Regions from separate parts of the Polaribacter sp. AHE13PA genome, predicted to be linked through region 2. Evidence: riboswitches for the same ligand, from Rfam matches in the RefSeq annotation. Region 2 holds a riboswitch; each other region holds the start of a gene.
The links. Region 2 has a riboswitch for cobalamin ahead of H0I28_RS14260 (hypothetical protein). Riboswitches for the same ligand answer to the same signal wherever they lie in the genome.
Positions count from the first base shown of each region.

Region 1: linked by a shared signal. The riboswitch ahead of H0I28_RS16425 (TonB-dependent receptor) and the one ahead of H0I28_RS14260 (hypothetical protein) in region 2 are both predicted to bind cobalamin.
Region 3: linked by a shared signal. The riboswitch ahead of H0I28_RS05340 (TonB-dependent siderophore receptor) and the one ahead of H0I28_RS14260 (hypothetical protein) in region 2 are both predicted to bind cobalamin.

Region 1 covers NZ_CP058985.1:3,857,097-3,864,573, forward strand. The annotation lists gene H0I28_RS16410 (CRTAC1 family protein) at 1-877, opposite strand, end outside; gene H0I28_RS16415 (DUF6796 family protein) at 874-1,545, opposite strand; gene H0I28_RS16420 (response regulator) at 2,251-2,742, shown strand; cobalamin riboswitch at 3,318-3,505, shown strand; gene H0I28_RS16425 (TonB-dependent receptor) at 3,606-5,615, shown strand; gene H0I28_RS16430 (YncE family protein) at 5,612-6,751, shown strand; gene H0I28_RS16435 (PKD-like domain-containing protein) at 6,790-7,477, shown strand, end outside.
Region 2 covers NZ_CP058985.1:3,288,163-3,295,639, forward strand. The annotation lists gene gdhA (NADP-specific glutamate dehydrogenase) at 1-135, shown strand, start outside; gene H0I28_RS14245 (LysE family translocator) at 222-845, shown strand; gene H0I28_RS14250 (LysE family transporter) at 852-1,472, shown strand; gene H0I28_RS14255 (S9 family peptidase) at 1,480-2,322, shown strand; gene H0I28_RS14260 (hypothetical protein) at 2,366-3,433, opposite strand; cobalamin riboswitch at 3,552-3,761, opposite strand; gene H0I28_RS14265 (S41 family peptidase) at 4,188-5,759, opposite strand; gene H0I28_RS14270 (dCMP deaminase family protein) at 5,749-6,177, opposite strand; gene H0I28_RS14275 (HupE/UreJ family protein) at 6,390-6,971, opposite strand; gene nirB (nitrite reductase large subunit NirB) at 7,197-7,477, shown strand, end outside.
Region 3 covers NZ_CP058985.1:1,230,480-1,237,956, reverse strand. The annotation lists gene H0I28_RS05355 (LuxR C-terminal-related transcriptional regulator) at 1-1,111, shown strand, start outside; gene H0I28_RS05350 (ABC transporter substrate-binding protein) at 1,262-2,392, opposite strand; gene H0I28_RS05345 (GMP reductase) at 2,392-3,429, opposite strand; cobalamin riboswitch at 3,505-3,752, shown strand; gene H0I28_RS05340 (TonB-dependent siderophore receptor) at 3,891-5,828, shown strand; gene H0I28_RS05335 (hypothetical protein) at 5,893-6,405, opposite strand; gene H0I28_RS05330 (DUF3307 domain-containing protein) at 6,409-7,128, opposite strand; gene H0I28_RS05325 (sigma factor-like helix-turn-helix DNA-binding protein) at 7,130-7,477, opposite strand, start outside.

The DNA of each region.
Region 1 (7,477 bases), 570 kb from region 2:
TATAATCTCCCACAGCTATTCCCATTGGGTATCCATATTTATTGGTAGATGGGTTTTCTTTCATTTCAAAAGTTCCATCTCCTTTGTTTTTGTAAGTTCTAATTTCGCCTGTATCATAAGCAATCACAAGATCCAGCCAAGTATCGTTATCAATATCAATCAAAATCCCCATAAAAGTATTATGAATGTATTCTAAACCAGCTTCAATAGTTGTGTTTTTAAAGGTATTGTCTCCATTATTGATTAGTAAAAGACTTTGAGGACCATAATTTTTGCTAAAATTATTCTGCCCAACCATTTGTTTTTTTCTAATGTAATTAGCAACAAAAATATCGGTAAAACCATCTTTATTTACATCACCTAAAGTTAAACCTAATGGTGTTGCGTTGTCAGCCAAATCATATTCTAACTTCTTTGGTGTAAATTTTCCGTTGTTATTATAATAAATTACAATGCCATCTTCCCTAGAAAGAATTAAGTCAGTAAAACCATTGTTGTCAAAATCGGTGGAAGCTCCACTTAAAGTTGTCTTATTTTCTTTCTTAGGAAGTCCTACTTTTTCTGATATAGAAATAAATTTCCCTTCCTTATAACTAAAAATTTCATCTTGCTGATTGTATCCTCCTCCTAAAAATAATTCATCAACACCATCATTATCAATATCAATTAATACAGATGCGGTAACAGGTAAAGATTCAGTTCCGTTAAATTGATGTGTAAAATCGATGGGAATTTCCTTGAATGTAGGAATTAAATTGTCTGCTATTGCATTGTTGTATGGGGTATTTCTATCAGTGCTAAATTTAACAGCTACAATAATTACTAATAATACTATTAGTGTTAATATAATCCCTGCAATTCTTTTTATTATTTTCATATTGATAATTGGTTGATTTTTTTGAGTTGATATAATGATAAACTAAATACAATAAAATGAACAACATTCATTGCTATTGGTGCTATGTATTTTCCTATTTGTGGAGAAATAAAGTACAATGTAAATACAGAAATTAATAAAACGATAGGGTTAAAAATAGCCATCCATTTCTTATAATAGGTTCCTCCTTTTAGTATTGTAATACTAAAAAATACAGAAAGTAAAAGAATGATTACTCTTAATATCTGAACAAGAGATTCACTAATTAAGGTGTAATTGTCTAATATTTCTTGATAAATATTAGTATCAATATCATTTTGAAGATGAACAATTGTTCCTAAAAAAGCTCTAGAAGTAATCCAAAAACCGCCAATTGTAAAAGCTAAAATACCTAATCCAAAAACGATAGAAGCTAGTTTTTTATTCCCTTTTTCTAGCATTTTATAAATATGATAATAGCCTAAAAAATAAAAAGGAACACCAAGTACAGCTAAAAAATGCCCTGTTATCAAACTATTTTTTGGTACAAATTGGAAAAACTGATAGTTGTCTGCATTACCAATAATATGTGGACTAAAATGAAGAAGAAACTCTCCAATACCAACAAGAACACTTCCTAATATTCCAAGAATTCCTGTTATAAATATTTTATTTTTATCTAATAGCATTTATTTTACGTAATTTTTAATTCTATAACTTACCTCGTTAGGATAGTAATTTAAGGTTTTTTCCTTTAATACATATTGAATATCAATTGTATCCGTACAATTTTGCTATTTTATCCGAATATTTCTTTGATATAGTCATCTGTCGATCAAGTTGACAATAACTAACAAAATAATTTTAACATTATTTTAATAAGGTGGTGAAGCAGACTGTTTTTGTGTTATAAAGTGCAACTTACTGTAATGTTTAATTTTTTACATTGATAAGAATGGTAGTCTTCAATACCTATTCAACCACCATTTTAAAGTACTTTTAGTTTGAAAACTTCCTTTATCTAATTCTTTCAGCATGGTAGTCATTTTTTTTTGGTCTTGTAACCATTTTCCGAATGCTTCTTTTCCCTCTTTACGTTTACAATATCCACAGCCCCATTGCTCGTTATGGGTTACAATTTGTATAAAATGATTTCCTCTAGAAGGGCAATTTGCAACCCAACTATTTTTATTAAAACCAGAAGGGATTGGGTTTAATTGGTGTTGTTTTAATAATGAAATTAATGGTGTAATTTTTTGAGAGGCTTTTTCTTTTTCAGTTGATTTTGACTTTTTTATATCAACTATAATTTGCTGAAGCTCTTATTGAGTAAAAATAACACTGTCTCTTCATGTAGGGAATCCATCGTAGAGGTAGTTTGACTCAATTAATGGATGAACAGTGAATATATAAGTAACCCTTTATTTGAAAATGATGGAACTCCGCAAGAATTAAAATCAGGAGAAGAGTTTTCAGATTTAAAGATTATAATTTTTTCTGTTGAAGATAAACCTTATAAAATTCAGCATTTATATAAGAATATAAAGGTAGATGGCTATGTTTGTAAGAATAGAAACGGATTAAAAGAATTAATGAATGCTATGCATGCAGTTTCTACAACAAATCAGTTTTATATTTCGCCAGAATTAAATACTACGGTTCATCCAAAGAAAGTTCTAGAGATTACCGATTTTGATGTTTTTTTAATAGCATCACTTTCTACGGAATCACTGCAAGAAGAAATAAGTAAAAGCCTGAAAAAAAAAGGGTGTTTTACCTCTAGTGTAAATGCTATAGAAAAAAGATTAAAATTTTTGAAGGAACATTTTAATGCAAGTAATCTTGCGCATTTGGTTGCTATTGCTAAAGATTTTGGGTTAATGTAATTTTTTTTAAAATAAAAAGGTGCTAATTGCTGGAACCCGTAAAATTTATATGTTTTATTGGAATATCTTTGAATAGAAATTAGAAAAAGAAACTATTGAAAAGGAAAGAGTGCTCATTACAAGCCTTACGGAAACCCGTGAGGCTTTTTTAAGTCTTTGTTTTAACTCTAGTTTATTAAAAAATAATGCTATTTAGAAATATGTCATTATATAAATAAATTTGTTACAACTTCATTTATTATAATTTTTGTGTATTTTAATATTGTTGGGGGACAGTGTTTTCAGTCATTAAGTTATTTTATTTGAAGTTTTTTTTTCTATACAATCTTTATAAAGCTTTTTAATTTTAAAACTATTGATCTTTATCATAGTTTATTTTTAAGTATTTTATTTTCTAAAGCACATTTTCTACCTTTCAAATTAGTCATTTTTTTTACTTCAATAAAGTAGTATTATTGCTGCTTTTTATTCAAATTATTTGTGCTTTTTTTAGGTTTTAAGGAATAGTGAGGTTGTTTAGAAATAAACAATAAAAGCGTGTTGTTTATTCCTGAAAAGTAGATAAATTTGTACTTTATTTTTTAACTAAGAATGGTTATCAAGTTTAAAAACTTGATATTAAAATGGGAATCTAGTTTAATTCTAGAACTGTCCCGCAGCTGTAAGCTCTAAAGTTGAAATCCGAATAGTCACTTTTCGAAAGAATGGGAAGACCGGGTGGAAGGAGTAAGTCAGAAGACCTGCCATTTTTTTATTAATTCATTAAGCTTTCGAGGATTGAAGCTAGAATTAGGAATCTGCCTATCTAAAATTTTAGATATGTAGCACTTCTCTTATTCTATCCTCGTACGCAAAATTTAAGTATGAGGAATTCTTTTTTACATTCTTTTTGGTGCATATTTTTGATTATAGGGTGCTGTAATTCGAGTTTTTTACATGCCCAAAAAATTGATTCAACAAAAGCAGTTCAGCTTAAAGAAATCTTTTTAGTAACCAATAAAGAGAAGCTTAAAAAACACTTTTCACCAGTTACTGTTCAAACTTTAAGCGGGAAAACTTTAAGTCGTTTAAGTAATTCTAGTGTTGCAGATGCAATTCGTTTTTTTAGCGGAGTTCAGTTAAAAGATTATGGCGGAATTGGTGGTATAAAAACCATAAATGTAAGAGGAATGGGCTCGCAACATACCGGTATTTTTTATGATGGTGTTCAATTAGGAAATGCACAAAATGGACAAATAGATTTAGGGAAATATTCTGTACAAAACATGGAGGCTGTTTCCTTATATCAAGGGCAGCGTTCAGATTTAGATCAATCTGCAAAATCGTATGCTTCTTCCAATAGTATTTATCTAAAGTCTAAAACACCTCAATTTTCAGAAGGGAAAAATAATAATACCAATGTCAGTTTAAAAACAGGTTCTTTTGGACTGGTGAATCCTTCTGTAAATTTAGACTTCAAAATTAATGACTACTTAAGTGCACGTCTTAGTACAGAATATCTCAATGCCAACGGTAAATATAAATTTAGATACACCAATGGAAGTTATGATACAATAGCAACGCGTAATAATGCAGATATTGAATCTTTTAGGGCAGAAGCGTCTTTGCATGGCTCGAACGGAATTAAGAATAATTGGAATGTAAAACTATATCATTATGATTCTGAACGAGGATTGCCAGGAGCTATCGTTGCCAATCGTTTTAAGCGTCCGCAACGTTTATGGGATCGAAATAATTTTCTGCAAGGTGCATTTACAACCCATGTAAACGACTTCTATTTTTTTGTATTAAGAGGTAAATATGCGCATAATTATTCTCGTTATGTAGATCCAGAAATTATAAAAGTGGATGGTGAGTTAGATAACCGATATACACAAGAAGAATATTATCTGTCAATGGTAAATACGTTTCAAGTTTTACCGTTTTGGAAATTATCCTTGGCAACAGATTTACAAAAAAACACGATGGATGCAAATTTGTATCGATTTTCATATCCTAAAAGAATCACGCTTTTATCAGCTTTAGCTGCCGATTTTAATTTTGATAAAATTCACATTCAAGCAAGTTTATTAAGTACAACAGTAGATGAAACGGTACTATATTATGAAGCTGCAGAAGATTTACAAAAGTATTCGCCTACAATTATGATGAATTGGCAACCTCTTAATTCTAATAAATTTAGAATAAGGAGTTTTTATAAAGAAATTTTTAGACAACCCACTTTTAATGATTTGTACTATACATTTATCGGAAATACTTTTTTAGATCCGGAAGATGCTACTCAGGTAAATCTTGGATTTTCTTATCAAACTGACTTTAAAAAAACAGCATTTGATGTACAAGCTGATGTGTATAAAATTTGGATAGATAACAAAATCGTTGCGGTACCAGGAGCTAATTTATTCCGTTGGTCTATGTTTAATTTAGGTAAAGTAGAAACAACCGGAATAGAAACAAATGTAAAAGCGAGTGGAAGTATAGGTAAAAAATTTAAGTACAATACCAACCTAAGTTATACGTACCAAGAATCTATAGATGTTACTGCTGGCGCTAGTAATTACGGAGATCAAATTCCCTATATACCAGTGCATAGCGGTAGTATAAGTGCTATGATAGATTACAAAAAAATAGAATTTAATTACAGTTTTATTTATACAGGAGAAAGATATAGCCAAAAGGCAAACATCAGTTCTAATTATTTAGATCCGTGGTTTACACACGATTTAAGTTTGGGGAAAATGCTTTTATTTAATCAAAAGAAATTAAAAGTTTTAGTAGCAGTAAACAATGTCTTTAATCAACAATATGCGGTAGTAAAAAACTTCCCGATGCCAGGGAGATCCTATCGTTTTACTTTAAATTTTTTATTATGAACAAAAGAAAATTAAGTGTACAGATTGCATCAGCTTTAGCTGTTGTATTTTTTTTCAATGCATGTAGCAGCAATGAGAATTTTGATGACTCAGTAAATCCAGAAGTTCCCACAGAACCTATTGTAGAATTAAAGGGGTTTTATTTACTGAATGAGGGTAATATGTCTATGAATAAAGCGGCTTTAGATTATATGGATTTTGAGACCGGAATTTACGAAAAAGAAGTTTTTAGAACAGCAAATCCAGAAGAAGTTGGTGGCTTGGGAGACGTTGGTAACGATATGGGTATTTATGGTTCTAAATTATATGTGGTTGTAAATGCATCTAATAAAGTAGAGGTTTTAGATGTAAATACTCGTAAAAAAATTAAGCAAATAAATGTTGATAATTGCAGGTACATTAAGTTTTACAACGGAAAAGCGTATTTAACAACTTACTTAGGTAGTATTGGAGATCCGAATGCTGTAAACGGAAAAATCATGGAAATTGATACTACAAGTCTTAGCGTTACGCGTTCTGTGGATGTAGGTAGACAACCCGAAGAATTGGTGATACATAACGATAAAATCTACGTGGCAAATTCAGGAGGGTATAGTCCGCCAGAGTATGAATCTACAGTTTCTGTAGTTGATATTGCTAGTTTTGAAGAAACAAAACGTATAGAAGTAGACATCAATCTTCATCGTATGCAAATTGATAGTGAAGGGGACATTTATGTTTCTTCTAGAGGAGATTATTATCAAACACCTTCTAAACTTTTTGTAATTGATACAGAGTTAGATGAAGTAAAACAAACGTTTGATTTGGCCGTAAGTAACATGACTATTTTTAATGATATTATGTATATCTACAGCACAGAATTTAGTTATCTAACAGGAGAAAATACAATTTCTTATAACAGGTTAGATACAAAAACAGAAACCATTCTTATTGATTCTTTTATTGCAGATGAAGATAAAGAGCTTATAAAGATTCCTTATGGCATTACGATAAATCCAGAAACTAAAGACATTTTAATTACCGACGCTAAAGATTATGTAACTCCAGGAACATTGTATTGTTTTTCATCTGAAGGTGCTTTTAAGTGGTCTGTAGAAACAGGAGATATTCCTAACAAAGTAGTATTTAAAAATTAATAATTATCATTCAATAACCAACTTTTTAAATTAAAATTATGAACAAATTTAGTCAACTTTTAAAACCACGTGTAGTTTTCTTAACCTCTTGCTTTTTAGTAATAATGGCATCGTCTTGTACTTCAGAAATAGACCTTTTTGGTGTTCCTCCTGTAATTGAATTATCAGAAAAAAATAATGATATAGAAATATTAATGGGAGAAACCATTAATTTTTCGGCAACAAAAATGAATGATGCAGAATACACAGAAGAATGGTCTTTAGAAGGTAGCGTTACATCTTCTACAGCTACTTATGATTTTATTCCAGAAAAAACTGGAACTTATACCGTAACGTATAAATCATCTAATAATGCAGGTGTATTTAGAAATGAGTATACTATTGTGGTAAATGCAGTAATCCGTCCTATTACAGAGGAAAGTAATTTGTATGTAACAACTTTATTAGATTATTTACCTGCACCTGGTCAAAGAATTAATAGTTCAATTGGTACTTTAGAAGGAGCTAAAACTCTTGAAGGCAAAAAAGGAATGGTTACTTTAGGAGCATGGGGAGGTACTGTTTCTTATACTTTTGATCATACAGTTATAAATACAGAAGATGCAGCTGATATAATGATGTATGGAAATGCATTTTCTGGTTTTGCAGAACCTGGTGTTGTTTGGGTAATGCAAGATGAAAATGCAAATGGAATTGCAGATGATACTTGGTATGAAATTAAAGGAA
Region 2 (7,477 bases):
ATTATGCAAAAAATACACGATTCTTGTGTAGAGCATGGTAAAAATGAAGATGGAACTGTAGATTATATCAAAGGGGCAAATATTGCTGGTTTTGTAAAAATTGCAGATGCTATGTTAGCGCAAGGGGTAGTGTAGAAAAACGCTTATAAGTTACTATATAAATGAAACGTGTCAATTCTTTGACACGTTTTTTTGTTTATTTGTCCATATAAAAACAATTTATGAGCTTTCTAATTTTTATTTTCTTAGGTTTTGGTGTTGCAGTTTTAGGTAGTATAACGCCTAGTTTTTTAAACTTAACAGTAGTTAAATTCAGTTTAAGAAATGGTAAAAAAGCAGCGTTCTATCTTATTGGTGGTTATGCTACCGTTTTATTTTTTCAAGCGAATATAGGTGCTTATTTATCGAGTATTTTAATGGAAAATTCAGAGTATATAACTTTATTACAAAAAATAGGTACAGGTATTCTTTTGCTGCTATCCATTAACTTTTTTAGACTGTATTTTACGTCAAAAGAAAAGAAAGTAAAAGAAGAAATACCTAAGTCGAAAGCTTATTTACACGGTATTGGAATGTCTCTTTTAAATACCATTGCAATTCCGTTTTACTTTACAACTATTTCTATTTTAATAGGGTTAGAATACTTTGAATATTCTTACTTAAATGGATTTTATTTTTCAATCGGTTCTACAATTGGTTCTTTTACACTATATTCATTGTATGCTATTGTTGCTAAAAATATTGAACACAAACTAACTTTTATTGCTTCTAAAATGGATTTTATTTTAGGTAGTTTAACAGGTGTAGTTGCGGTAGGAAATTTTGTTTTTCTACTTTACAAATAATTTATTTTGAATATCTTTTTACTCTTTTTCTTCGGTTTTATTTTCTCTTTCGTTGGTTCTATAACACCAAGTATGTTAAATATGACTGCGTTAAAAATTAGCTTAGAAAAAGGGAGATTAGCAGCTAACAAATATGCATGCGGAGTTTCTTTAATTATTATTCCTCAGGTGATAATTGCTGTTGTTTTAACCAAATACATTGCAGAAAACCCTACCATTTTAGAAACCTTAGAAAAAGTAGGAATCGTTGTTTTTATAACTTTATCTTATTATTTTTATAATGAATCTAAAAAAGAGAAAATAAAGATTGATGAGGTAAATATTAAAGAAATAAATCCTCTACTAACAGGTATATCACTATCTGCTTTAAACATGTTTGGCATTCCTTTTTTTAGCGGAACCATTATTACCTTAGATGTTTTTAAGTTGTTTAGTTTTGAGGCTGTTTCTGTATTATTTTTTACGTTAGGATCTGTATTAGGAACATTTTATATCCTATTTTTATATGGGAAATTTGCAAAAGTAATTCAACAAAAAACAGGGAAACTCACAAAAGACATCAACCTAATTTTATCAATTATAACAGGTTTAGTTGCTGTTTTTACATTTATAAAACTATTTATTTAAAGAGAAAATGAAAATTTTAAAAAATACAATCATTCAAGGCAAACATAGTAAACCAATTGTCGCAGATGTTTTTTACAAAGAGAATCATCAACCAAAAAAAATAGTTGTTTTTTGTCACGGTTACAAAGGTTTTAAAGATTGGGGCGCTTGGAATTTAATGGCTGAAGCTTTTGCAGAAGCAGGATTTTTTTTTATAAAATTCAACTTTTCTCATAATGGAGGGACCGCTGAAAACCCTATTGATTTTCCAGATTTAGAAGCTTTTGGGAATAATAATTATACCAAAGAATTAGACGATTTAGAGAGTGTAATCGATTGGATTTCATCCGAAGAAAAATTTAAAAACGAAGTTAAAATTAATGATATTTCAATAATAGGACATAGTAGAGGTGGTGGAATTGTATTGCTAAAAGCAAATGAAGACGCAAGAGTAAAAAAAGTAATTTCCTTAGCTGCTGTATGTGATTTTGGCTCTAGAAGTTCTACGATTGGTGATTTAGAGAACTGGAAGAAAACAGGTGTTAAATACGTTTTAAACGGACGAACAAAACAGAATATGCCACATTTCTATCAGTTTTATTTAAATTTTAAAGAAAATGAAGAGCGTTTAAATATTCGGAAAGCGGTAGGCAGTTTAAAAATACCACAGTTAATAATTCATGGAGATAAAGATACTTCTGTTTCTATTGATGAAGGTAAAAAAATACACTCTTGGAATACTGAAAGCCAATTTGAAGTTATTAAAAATGCAGATCATGTTTTTAATGTTTCTCATCCTTGGAAAAAGGAAAACATGTCTAAGGAATTAGAAGAGGTTACAGTAATTTGCGTAGCTTTTTTAAAAAAATAAATCTACAAAGTATTTCCTTGTAGATTTATTTTTGGCACTCGTTTTAGATTTGAAACTCTTTAGCAGAAAAGTAAAGGTCTATTGGAGAAGCTCCTACATTATCTACCGTTTTTGCTACCGTTTTATCTGCATTATAAATTACTAAAGCACTATTATTTGGATCCATAAAATCCTTTAAACCGATAACGTAAACTTGTTTCGTATTTGGGTGTTGTTTTACAACTGTGTTAAATGCAATTCCGTCGTTACTTGGTGTTGCAAATTCTTCAATAACTTTGGTTTCTGTATTAAAAGTATAAATTTTTCCAGATGCAGATTCAGACCAAAAAGCATTTACACTTTCTGAGTTCATTGTTAAAATACTGTTTGTGTATAAATTAATAACACCATCTGTAACAGTTACTGTTTCATTAATAGAATAGTCTGCATTTAGTTTTGTAAACGTGGCAGCTGTGGCTCTCTTTTCTTTTGCGACCCAAATAGTTCCGTTTTTATCTTTTAAAAGTCCAGAAATACTATCATCAAAAGTTATTACAGAAGTAAATTCTTTAGTAGTCATATTCATTACAACTAATTCCTTTCCATCTGCAATTAACACATTTTCAGCATCTACAATTAGTGCAGCATTGTTAAAAAGAATTTCATTAGAAACCTCACTTATAGCATCACCAATACCAGTAGTGGTGTTTACGTGGCAAAGATTGTAATTTCTACTTCTTCCACTTCCAGAGGTATTAATTACCAAACCATCCGTGTTAGAATACATTTGTAAATAAGATGGAGAAGATACGTTAGAAGAAGTTATTGACTCTTCTACACTTAATGTTTTTAGGTTAACTTTAGAAATATATGATGGTCCGTTTTGACTTACAATATAGAGTTGGTTATTATAGCTAGAAAAAGAGGTGCTTTCTGCATTTTCAGATACAGTAACATTTGGTGTTGCAATTTGATTTTCGTCTAGAAATGTAAGTGCTGTTTTATCACTTTCTAGAGATAAGATAAAGGCATTGTTATAAGTTATTGGAGCTTCAGGAATTACATCTTTTTTAGTACAAGATACAGCAAATAATAAGCCAATTAAGGCTAATCTGGTTAGACAACTTTTCATTATGATTGATTTTAAAATTTTAAATAACAAAATAGGCAAGTTCTTACCCTTATTAAAAAGCGGAAAAACCATGCATATGACACGTATTTCTTTTTAACTTTTCTCCCGAAAGTTACAAAAGACGAATATAATTTTTGGCAGGTCTCCTGGCTTGCATTTTGTTAAAACCTTCCCGTCTTTTATAAAGACAGTGGTGTAAGAAATAACGATAATCTAAATAGACAATGCTTACAGTTGCGGGAACAGCTCAGGCTTAAAAAAACTACCTGATTCCCTTTTAATTTTAATTCAATTTATTGAATATAAAACCAAAAATTTATGATGTAAAAGTATTTCCTTTTTTCATTATAAAAAACTAATTTCAAATATAATCTAGTGTATTTTTATGTTTTAGGAATTGCAATTTCCTTTTATAAGATAGCGAGATTTCTCAATCGCCAAAGAGCTTATTTTGAAGTGATAAAACTTAATGCAATAAAAACATACAACGTATCACTGCTAAGTATTTAGAAGCCTCATAGTAGTGATAAAACAAAACTAAACACCCAATTTGTCATTTCGACGAAAGGAGAAATCTCATAACAGTGATGCTATAACAAAAAGCAACTTTATGTGATTTCTCTCTCCGTTCGAAATGACAAAATTGAACGTAAAAAAACATACAACTTGTCACTTCGAAGTGTTGAGAAGGCTCATAGTAGTGATAACATAAACCGGAATACTGCTATTGTAAACCGTTAACTAAAACCAGAAACTACTTCTCACTTTCCAATTCCAAAACCTTCTGAATCATTTTATCATCCTGGTGCATAATTCTATAAAAGCCAACATCTCCAAAAAGTGTGTTTGCAATAGAAGCTTTTAGGTATTTTTCTAGACTTTTTTTGGTTGTTAAAGAAGGTTTATAAGCTTCTTTAATATCAGATAGATAACTATTAAAAACAGTTCCTTCTTTATCAAAATCAGTAATAAAAGTATCTATTGTCCATTTTTGTAGCTTTTTTCTATTGTTATCAACGTAATCAAAAGCAAAATCATTAATCGTATTAAAGTAGTAACCATTCATGTAAGAAGTAGTGTCTATTGGTACAAAAACATCCGGAATAATTCCACCGCCACCATAAACAATCTTTCCTTTAGGAGTTTTATATTTAAGAGAATCTACCACTTTTATGCTATCTTTATTAAACAATTCACCATTAGAAACCCTCTTCTGGTAATCTGTATAATAATTCTTATTTCCTTTGTGGTCATAAGGTTTTTGAATAGATCTACCCGTTGGCGTATAATAACGAGCCGTTGTTAAACGCACAGCAGAACCATCGCCTAAATCCATTTCTATTTGTACCAAACCTTTACCAAAAGAACGCCTTCCAATTATGGTTCCTTTATCATTATCTTGTAAAGCACCAGCTAAAATTTCTGAGGCAGAAGCAGAGTTTTCATCAATCAAAACATACAAACCACCTTTTTCGAAATCTCCTTTAGCAGTTGCAAAAGATTCATCAATTTCGTTTTTATTGTTTTTAGTAAAAACAATAAGTTTATCATCTTCTAAAAATTCATCAATAATACTATTTGCAATGTCTATAAAACCACCACCATTGCCTCTAATATCAAGAATTAAATCAGTCATTCCATCATCAATTAAGGTGTTTAACGCAGATTTAAATTCACTGTAAGTATTTCTTGCAAAACGATCTAATTTAATATAACCAACAGAATCGTTCACCATATATGCTAAATCAACACTTTTAATATTTACATTACCACGAGTCACGGAAACGGTAAAAGTAGAGTCTATACTTTTTCTATAAATTTTAAGTGCAACTTTAGTATCTGGTTTCCCTTTTAAATAACCAGGCACTTTATCTGTGTACATTTTTTTACCATACAAAGTATCTTTATTAGCCATTAAAATTCGGTCTCCTGCCTTAATTCCTGCTTTTATACTTGGTCCACCTTTTATAGGTTGAATAACGGTAATAGAATCTTCAATCATTCTAAACTGAACGCCAATTCCAACAAAATTACCTTGCATGTTTTCTGTAACCGCTTGCAGATTTTCTTTAGGAATATAAACAGAATGCGGATCTAGTTTACCCAACATTTGCGTAATAGCTCCGTCTAAAAGACTTTCTGTATTTACAGTATCTACGTAGTCTTTTTCAATAAAATTAATAAGTTTCCTTATTTTTAGTTCTTGAGATGAGTTTTTATTTAAAGACAACATATTGGTAGCACTTCCGTTAAGTGAAAGTCCAATAAGTAAACCAAAAATAACTGCTAAAGATAAATATATAGGGAGGTTGTTTCTATTCTTCATAAGGTAAATGCATAATTTCTACGCCTGCTTTTTCTAGAAAATTGATACCAGAAGTATCCTTGTATGATTCTGCATACACAACACGTTTTATTCCTGCTTGGTGAATTAATTTGCTACACTGAGTGCATGGAGATAACGTAATATATAAGGTTGCACCCTCTGCAGATTGGGTAGAAGACGCCACTTTTAAGATGGCATTTGCCTCTGCGTGTAAAACTTCCCATTTTGTAACTCCATTACAATCTTCGCAAGAATTATCAAAACCAGTTGGTGTTCCGTTAAAGCCATCAGAAATAATCATTCTTCCTTTTACAATTAACGCACCTACTTGTTTACGTTTGCAATGAGAGAGTTTCCCCCATTCGCGAGCCATTTTTAAATAAGCCCTATCGTATTTTAATTGTTTCTTTTCAGTCATACAGAACGAAAGTAAAAAGATTTAGATAAATATGACGTTAATAATTAGACAAAATTTATTTTAAGCTGTTATGAATAATTTTTTGGGCGTTACCTTACAGGTCGGGCTTTCCGCTACAATCTTTTTATTCATCCTTCATAAAAAGGATTTTCACTGCAATCCCTAACGCAGCTTACTTATTATCAACAGTAAAAAATCGAAAATTTTGTTGGTTACCAAAAAACTCTATCTAGCATCATTTGTATAGAGAAACCAATTACAATAGACGAGCAAACTAAAATCCAATCTCTTCTACTAACTCTAAAAAAGTTTTGAAGTAATGTACCAACAATTAAAATACCTAAAACAATAATAATCTGAGCAGCTTCTATACCTAATGCAAATTCTAATAGCGGAAACAATTTATTTTCTTCTTTACCAACCATCATTTTAAAATAGTTAGAAAACCCTAAACCGTGAATTAAACCAAAAAACAAAGCAAATATTAAGTTGATGTTTTGTTTACCAGAAGCAGTGTTTTTAGCAGTAAAAACATTAATAGCTCCAGTTATAAAAATGGTTACCGGAATTAAATATTCAATAATATCTATTCTAATTTTTAGAATTCCGTAGGCAGATAATGCCAAAGTAACAGAATGACCAATTGTAAATAAGGTTACTAACCATAAAACTTTTCTCCATTGTTTAAAGCTAAATACAACAGCTAGTACAATCAAAAATAAAATATGATCGTAAGCAGATAAATCTAACACATGGTTTAAACCCATTTTAAAATACAGTAAAAAATCGTCCATTAATAAAAATAATTAAGTGTGAATGGTAAAGATATTAAAAACAGTAATTGGATAAAAGCTTAAATACACTATTAACAATTCTAATTACTAAATTTTAAATAAAATCAAATTTATAAGTATTCATTCCTTTAAATTGATAATAATTTGATAAATACGTAAAGTTTATTACTTTAAATAAGTATTAATACGTAATAACACTTAGTTTTGTATTTCAAATACGTAATTATGAAAACAGTTATAGTTGTCGGAAACGGAATGGTTGGTTATAAATTTTGTGAAAAATTTGCAGCAACTCCAGAAAGTAAAGATTTTAAAATTATTGTTTTTGGTGAAGAACCAAGACCTGCTTACGATAGAGTTCATTTAAGTGAGTTTTTCGAAAACCAAGATGCAAAAGCCTTAGAAATGGCACCTGCAGAATGGTATAAAGAAAATAATATCGATTTAATTGTTGATGAAAGAGTTTCGGAAATTAATAGAAAGTCTAAACTAATTACTACGGCAAA
Region 3 (7,477 bases), 2.1 Mb from region 2:
TTATATATTTAGAATTAAAAGTATAAGAGCCACTAATGCAAAGGCATATCAAAATTTAAGTGAAATTAAAAAGTTGAATAACCAAAGGTATTCATCTTTTAAATTTTCTAGAGGATCACCAATCTATATAAAAGTTAGTTCTAATTTTAGTTCTTATTTTCCTGTTGAATTAAATACAGTGGAAGATGCTACTTTTGAAGAAAAAATACAATTACTTATTGATGGTTTTTATTATGGAGTCGCTTTTTTAGTAATTTTGTTCAGTATTAATTATTTTTATTTTTTTAAAGACAATTCATTTTTATATCATGCCTTTTTATTGGCAAGCTTAACGCTTAGTTTTATTTTATCGGACGGTATTTTGCATTTATTTGCTGTAGATGAAAAAAATATTGAATTTTTAATTCTTTTAAATTATGTGATACTCACATATTGCTCTTCTAAGTTTGCTAATGGTTTTCTGTTAATAGATGACTATTATCCTAAAGTAAAAAACTATACTTATATTATAGGTGGTGCTATTATTCTATTTGTAATTTTATTTTTAATCTTTAAAAAGAATGATTTATATATAATCTTAGGTATTTTAACATCGATAATTCTACTTATCTATTGGTTTTTAGGTGTGTTACTTTTTAAGGAAAACACGCATACTAAATTATTTACGTTTTCTTATGTAATTATATTGTTTAGCGGAATAGATTTTTATGTTTTAAAAAATTTCGGAATTTCTTTATTTGAAACCAATGCCACTAATTTAAAAATAGGTGGTTTTATACAGATTATAATCCTTTCATTTGCTGTGATATATAGGGAAAAGGATTTAAGAAAGTATAACTCTTTAATGAAAAATGAGATTATAAAGTTTTCAGAAGAAATAGAGCAACTTACATTACAAGAGGAACCTATAAAGATAAAATTAGATGTTTTAAGTTTTAGAGAAAGAGAAATTTTTAATTTAATTGTATCTAGTAAATCAAATAAAGAAATAGCCGCTGAAGTAAATATCTCTGTAAATACTGTAAAATTTCATGTCAAAAATATTTATGGAAAATTAAATATTAAAAGTAGAAAAGAAGTTTTAACATTAAAAAAAGTCATAAAACACTAGGGTTTTTAGTTGAAACCACCCAAATACTACCCCAATACTACCCGTAAAATAAATAGAATTACTTAATATATATAGTAAATTTGAAATATAAAATTACCCCCAATAATTTTAAAAGTAAAGACCTCCAATAGAAATATTGAAGGTCTTTTTTTATTTCATTTTCTCAAAAAATGTCATTTTATAATCGGGCAATAAATCTGGATTTGTAATTTTAATAAAATCTTTTAAAACTAAATCAGGTCTCGTAGCAGCTAATTCATAATATATAATTCCGCCCGTTTTTCCTTTCTTGATTGTAGATGTATAAACTTTATCATTTTTAAAAGCATCAAATTCAGCATAAATTTTATTGCTTTGTAATAATTGCTCTTTGGTAGAAAAAAATCCAGGAGAAATCCAATATTCAGCATTCTGACCTTTATCAAAAATACTTTCAAAACTTAGAGACAAACTTCCTTTTCCTTTTGTGTCTTTCCATAAGTAATTAAGGTTTGCGTCATTTATAAATTGTGCCACAAAACTTTCTCCTGCGGGTAAATTCCAAATATCTTTACTCATGATTGCACCAGACAAAATGGTTGGTTTTTTTGTTGATTTTAGTGCGATTTGTTTTGCTGCTAAATAATTATCTTCAATTACTTTAAAAATACTATCAGCTTGTTTTTCTTTATCAAAAAGAACACCAAAAAATTTAATCCATTCTGCTCTTCCTAAAGGAGTTTCTTCTAACCAATCTCCATTATAAATTACATTTATTCCTGCTTTCTGTATAGTTGTTAGGCTTTTATCTGCAGAAGTAACACTATAACCAACCACTAATTCTGACTGTAAGTCTAATAGTATTTCAGTATTTAAAGAGGTTTCTTTTCCTATTTCTTTTATTTTTCCTGCATCAATTAACTGTCTTGTTTTTTCTGATGATACATATTTAGCATAAGGAAAACCGATAATTGAAGTTTCTTCGTTTAACAACTCAACCATAGGGATATGTGTTGTAGAAGTAACTACAATTTTTTGAATAGGAGTAGAGATGGTGTTTTCTAAAGGTGTATTATTTTCTGATTTATTTTTAATAATATATTCAGTAACTTCTTTAGAGTTCTGATAGGCAGATTTTATAACTAACTTTTTAACGCCATTATCTTCTACAATATCAAATCCCTTTGCGTACTTAATACTACTTTTTACTTGTGTATGATTATCAACTTTAACAGCTTCTTTTTTACAAGAAACGGTCATCAACAAAAATAATAAAACAGGAATTAAATTTATGTTTTTCATTATGAATATACTTGATTTTCTTGCTCTTGAACTCTAATAAAAGTAGTTCTTTTGGTCAATTCTTTTAACCTACTTGCACCAACATAGGTACATGTAGATCTAATTCCGCCTAAAACATCTATAATAGTATCGTCTACATTTCCTCTGTAAGGAACTTCAACCGTTTTTCCTTCGGAAGCTCTATAATTTGCAACACCACCAACATGTTTATTCATGGCTGTTGTAGAACTCATTCCGTAAAAAGCTTTAAATTTTTCTCCATTTTTTTCAATCAATTCACCACCACTTTCTTCATGTCCAGCAAGCATGCCGCCTAGCATTACAAAATCTGCACTACCACCAAAAGCTTTAGAAAGGTCTCCAGGAATTTTACAACCTCCATCAGAAATAATTTGTCCCCCCATACCATGCGCTGCATCTGCACATTCTATAATAGCAGAAAGTTGCGGATAACCAACTCCGGTTTTTACACGAGTTGTGCAAACCGATCCCGGACCAATACCTACTTTTATAATATCTGCACCAGCTAATAATAATTCTTCAACCATTTCTCCAGTAACTACATTACCTGCAATAATTACTTTGTTAGGATGGGCTTTACGCATTTTCTGAACAAAATTTACAAAATGTTCCGAGTAGCCATTGGCAACATCAACACAAATAAAGTTTATTTTCGGAAAATCGGATAAAATTTGTTTTACTTTTTCAGAATCATCTTTTCCTGTCCCTGTACTAACGGCAATATTATTTAAAGTTTTTTCATCAGCTTTTGCTGCAAATTCTCTCCATTCTTCTATAGAATAATGTTTATGAATTGCGGTGAAAAGTCCGTGTTTTGCAAGAGCTTTTGCCATTTCAAAAGTACCAACAGTGTCCATGTTTGCAGCCATTATAGGAATTCCTTTCCAGACAACATCGCTGTGTAAAAAAGTAAACTCTCTTTCTAAACTTACTTGTGATCTCGATTTTAATGTAGATCGTTTTGGGCGAATCATTACATCTTTAAAACCTAACTTTAATTCATTTTCTATTCTCATTTCTATCAAAATTATCAATCCTTAAAGGTATAAAATTTGGAAACGAATTAATTAGATTGTTCATAAGAATGCATATATATTTGCAAAGATTTTGGTTTTGATGTAGAGATAATCTGCATCGAATTAAAAGGGAATCTGGTTAAAATCCAGAGCTGTTCCCGCAACTGTAAGTTTATACTAAGTTTGTGCTGAGTTTATTTTTAGCATCATTTAGTCCCTCTTTAGAGGATGTTATTAATTCTTTTGCCACTGACATTTTTTTGTTGGGAAGGTATAATAACATAAAACGAGTCAGGAAACCTGCCATAAATCACGAGTTTAAAACTTTCGGGATAAAGGTTTATGTACTAATTCTATTTTGTACACAAATTTACCTGATTTATTTAGATTCCTTGTTTAACAAGGAGTGAAACATTATTGTTTTCTTGTAAAAGGAGAAGACTTAAATTAAATCATTAAAAATGAAAAAACAATTATTAATTGTTGGTGTTTTGGCATATAGTTTTGCTAGCACAAATCTTTTTGCACAGCAAAAAGAAAAAGTAGAAGCTTTAGATGAAGTTGTTGTTACAGCAACAAAATTCAATCTAAAAAAAGAGAATACTGGTAAGGTAATTCAGAAAATTACTCAAAAAGAATTGCAACAAAATGCTGGTAAAAATGTTATTGAAATTCTAAATAATGTTGTTGGTATTGATGTTAGAGGTGTAAATTCTAATGCATCTGAACCAAGAAGTATTAATATTAGAGGGGGAAGAAATAGACAAGTTTTGGTTCTAATTGATGGTGTGCCAGTCACAGATCAATCTGCAATTAATCAACAATTCGATTTACGTTTATTAGCCGTTAGTCAAATAGAATCTATTGAAATTTTAAAAGGAGCATCATCTACATTATACGGTTCTGGTGCAGCAACTGCAGTTATTAATGTTGTTTTAAAGAAAGCATCAGCAGATAAAATTTCTGGTTCTTTTGAAACAAGTGTTGGTACAAATAATACCGCAAATGTTAAAGAAAGCGGATTGTCTGACAATAACCAGAATGTAAGTTTAAACGGTACTTTAGGAAAACTTAATTTCTTAGGTTCTTTTAGTATTACTGGAACAGACGGAATGTCTGCTGCAAAAAGTAAAACAAATGCTGTTTATGAAAATGATAGTTTTTACAGTAAAAATGCGTTGTTAAAATTAGGTTATGCGGTAAATGATAAGTTTTCTATAGAGACTTTCTTAAATTATGATAATTTTGATTATGATTTTGACGCAGGGGCTTTTTCTGATAGTGATGCAAATACTGGAGATCAAGAGCAGTTTAGAGTTGGTGTAAAACCAAAATACACTTATAATAAAGGAGAAGTTTACTTATTAGCCTCTGCAAATGTGGTAGAAAGAAATCTAGAGCAATTCAATTCTTATGGTGGTACTTTAGATAACTACGAGTTTGTTGGTAGAAGTGTAAATTTAGATTTAGTAAATAGATATGATTTTAAGGATGGTAAAATTCAATTAATTACGGGTTTAAATTACCAAATTCATAGTAATAATACAGTTACTCCTTTTGCCGAAATTGAAAAAGGAATTGCAAACTTTAATACTGTAGATCCTTATGCAAGTGTAGTGTATATAACAGATTTTGGTTTAAGTGCCAATGTAGGTGGACGATTAAATATTCATAATGTATATGGTAATCATGCAGTTTATGACGGGAATCTTGCGTACTCAGTTTTAAAGAATGAAAATGCTACTATTAAGTTATTAACCTCTTATAGTACAGCTTTTATTACACCAAGTTTGTATCAATTATATGATGGTTTTTCTGGTAATTTAGATTTAAAACCAGAATCTAATGAAACTTTTGAAGCAGGTTTTGATGTAAATTATAAAGATTGGCTTCAGCTTGATGTGGTTTATTTTAATAGAAAGGAAGAAGATGCAATTATTTATGATAATGCTACTTACAAATATGGTAATGGTTCTTCAGATGCAAATGGTTTTGAAATAAATACCAATATTACACCTGTTAATTTCTTAACTGTTAACGCTTCTTATACGTATGTAGATAAAGATAAAACAGAAGATTTTAACGATTATATTCCTGCAAATAAATTTGTAGCAGGTTTAGATGTGGATGTTTTAAAAAATACATTCTTCAATATTACTTATAAAAATGTAGGAGATAGAAGTATTTATGATAGATATGGTTCTTTTGGAACCGCTGGAGAAGATGTTACTTTAGAGAGTTATCAAGTATTAGATTTTGCTGCTAATTATAAATTATTAGGAGACACTGTAACTTTATTTGGTGGAGTTACAAATATTTTAAACGAAGATTATGATGATATTTTAGGGTTTTCTACACGTGGTAGAAACTTTAAATTAGGAGTAAGACTTCAGTTTTAATAAAGGGAAATTTGCTATTTTCGAAAAGAGGAAGAAGACCATCTATTTTAGATGGTCTTCTTTTTTATAATAACTTTTTTACTTCATTTTTAATAATACTTATAACAGTATCTGTTGGAGGTAATGTTTTAGAGTAATCGATAATCACGTTTTCGCGTAATTCATTAGCAGTTTTTGCAGTTTCTGCAACTTGTCTTAATTTATTAATAATGGTATTTTTTGTAGCCACAACTGCTGTCCAAGAATCGTCTGTAATGTACATTTGCTGTACTAAATTATGTTCAAACTCTTGATCTATATTTGCAATCAACAATTGTAAATAATCTTGTGTATCTTCTGTAATTGGTTTAATTCTTACCAACATTTTAACAGGGTTAATGCGCTCACAAAACAACAACATTCTTTCGTAAGCCTGTAATTTTATTGGTAAAACTTCTTTTTTTCTTTGAGATAATAGCGCTATTTTTTCATCAGAACTTAGCTTTATGATTAATCTGTTAAAAATATAATAAGCAACGAAACCGGTAACAGCAGCGGGTAGAATATAAGCAATACTTTCTATTAGTTTATCTTCCATAAATTAGATGAATTTTAAAGTGTACAAATATAGTACTCCTAAAAAGATAGCAATACCAAAACTTAATAAAGTACCAATTAAAATATATTCGGTTAATTTTCTGTCTTTTGATGATGTTAAATCTCCAAATCTAAAAACAGATTTTGCTGCTAATAGAAAACCGATTGCTTCCCAATGATTGGTAATTACAAAGGTAAAAACAAATAAACGTTCTAGAATTCCTATATAACGACCTGCTTTTGCAAGAGAATCATCGTTTTCTTTTTTACTTTCAGGGTTCCATTGTGTAATTATTATTTTGATGATAATTGCAGAAACAAAAATAACTAACAGTAAAAAGATAATCAATAATAAGAGTTGATCTGTTATTAAGTTTTCAGTTGATAAAGAAAAATTCACATAAAAAGAAGTCGCAAACGCTAGTACGATAAGATGCAAAACTTGATCTATAAAGAACCAAATCCGTTTTGTTTTCTTTTTTTGAAGATAGAGTTTTAATAGGTCTATACCATAATGAGATGCTATAATTAACAAAAAAGCAAGCCAATATTCTTTTAAATTAAATTGAATGACTAACGCTAAAAATAGGGCATGAAGCGCAATGTGATAATATAAATTTACCGATTTCACTTTCTTTTTTTCTTTATTTTCAACCCATTTTTCTGGTTGAAAAACAAAATCTCCTAAAATATGAGCTAACAAAAATTTTAACAATAAGAGCATTTTATAAATGTGTTTTTTGATTGATAATTTTTCTAAAACGTTTTTCTAGTTTCATAATAGGTTCAAAACCAGCACGTTTTTGGCGTTCGCTAACCCGTCCTTGTGTAATTCCTAAAATAGCTGCAATTTCATTTTGAGTACTGTTTTCTGATTCTAAGGATATTTTAAATACTTCTGCAGAGTTTTTTGTCCAAGAATCCATGGTTAATAAAGCTAAATCAAAAGCTATATTTAGTTCTGCATCAACTTCTTGCCAAGGTGTTTTTATGGCAATGGTTTGTTTCTTTAAATAAGTGTCAAACGCATAACCAGAATTTATAAAAGCTTCACCGTTAGACGCTGTAATTTC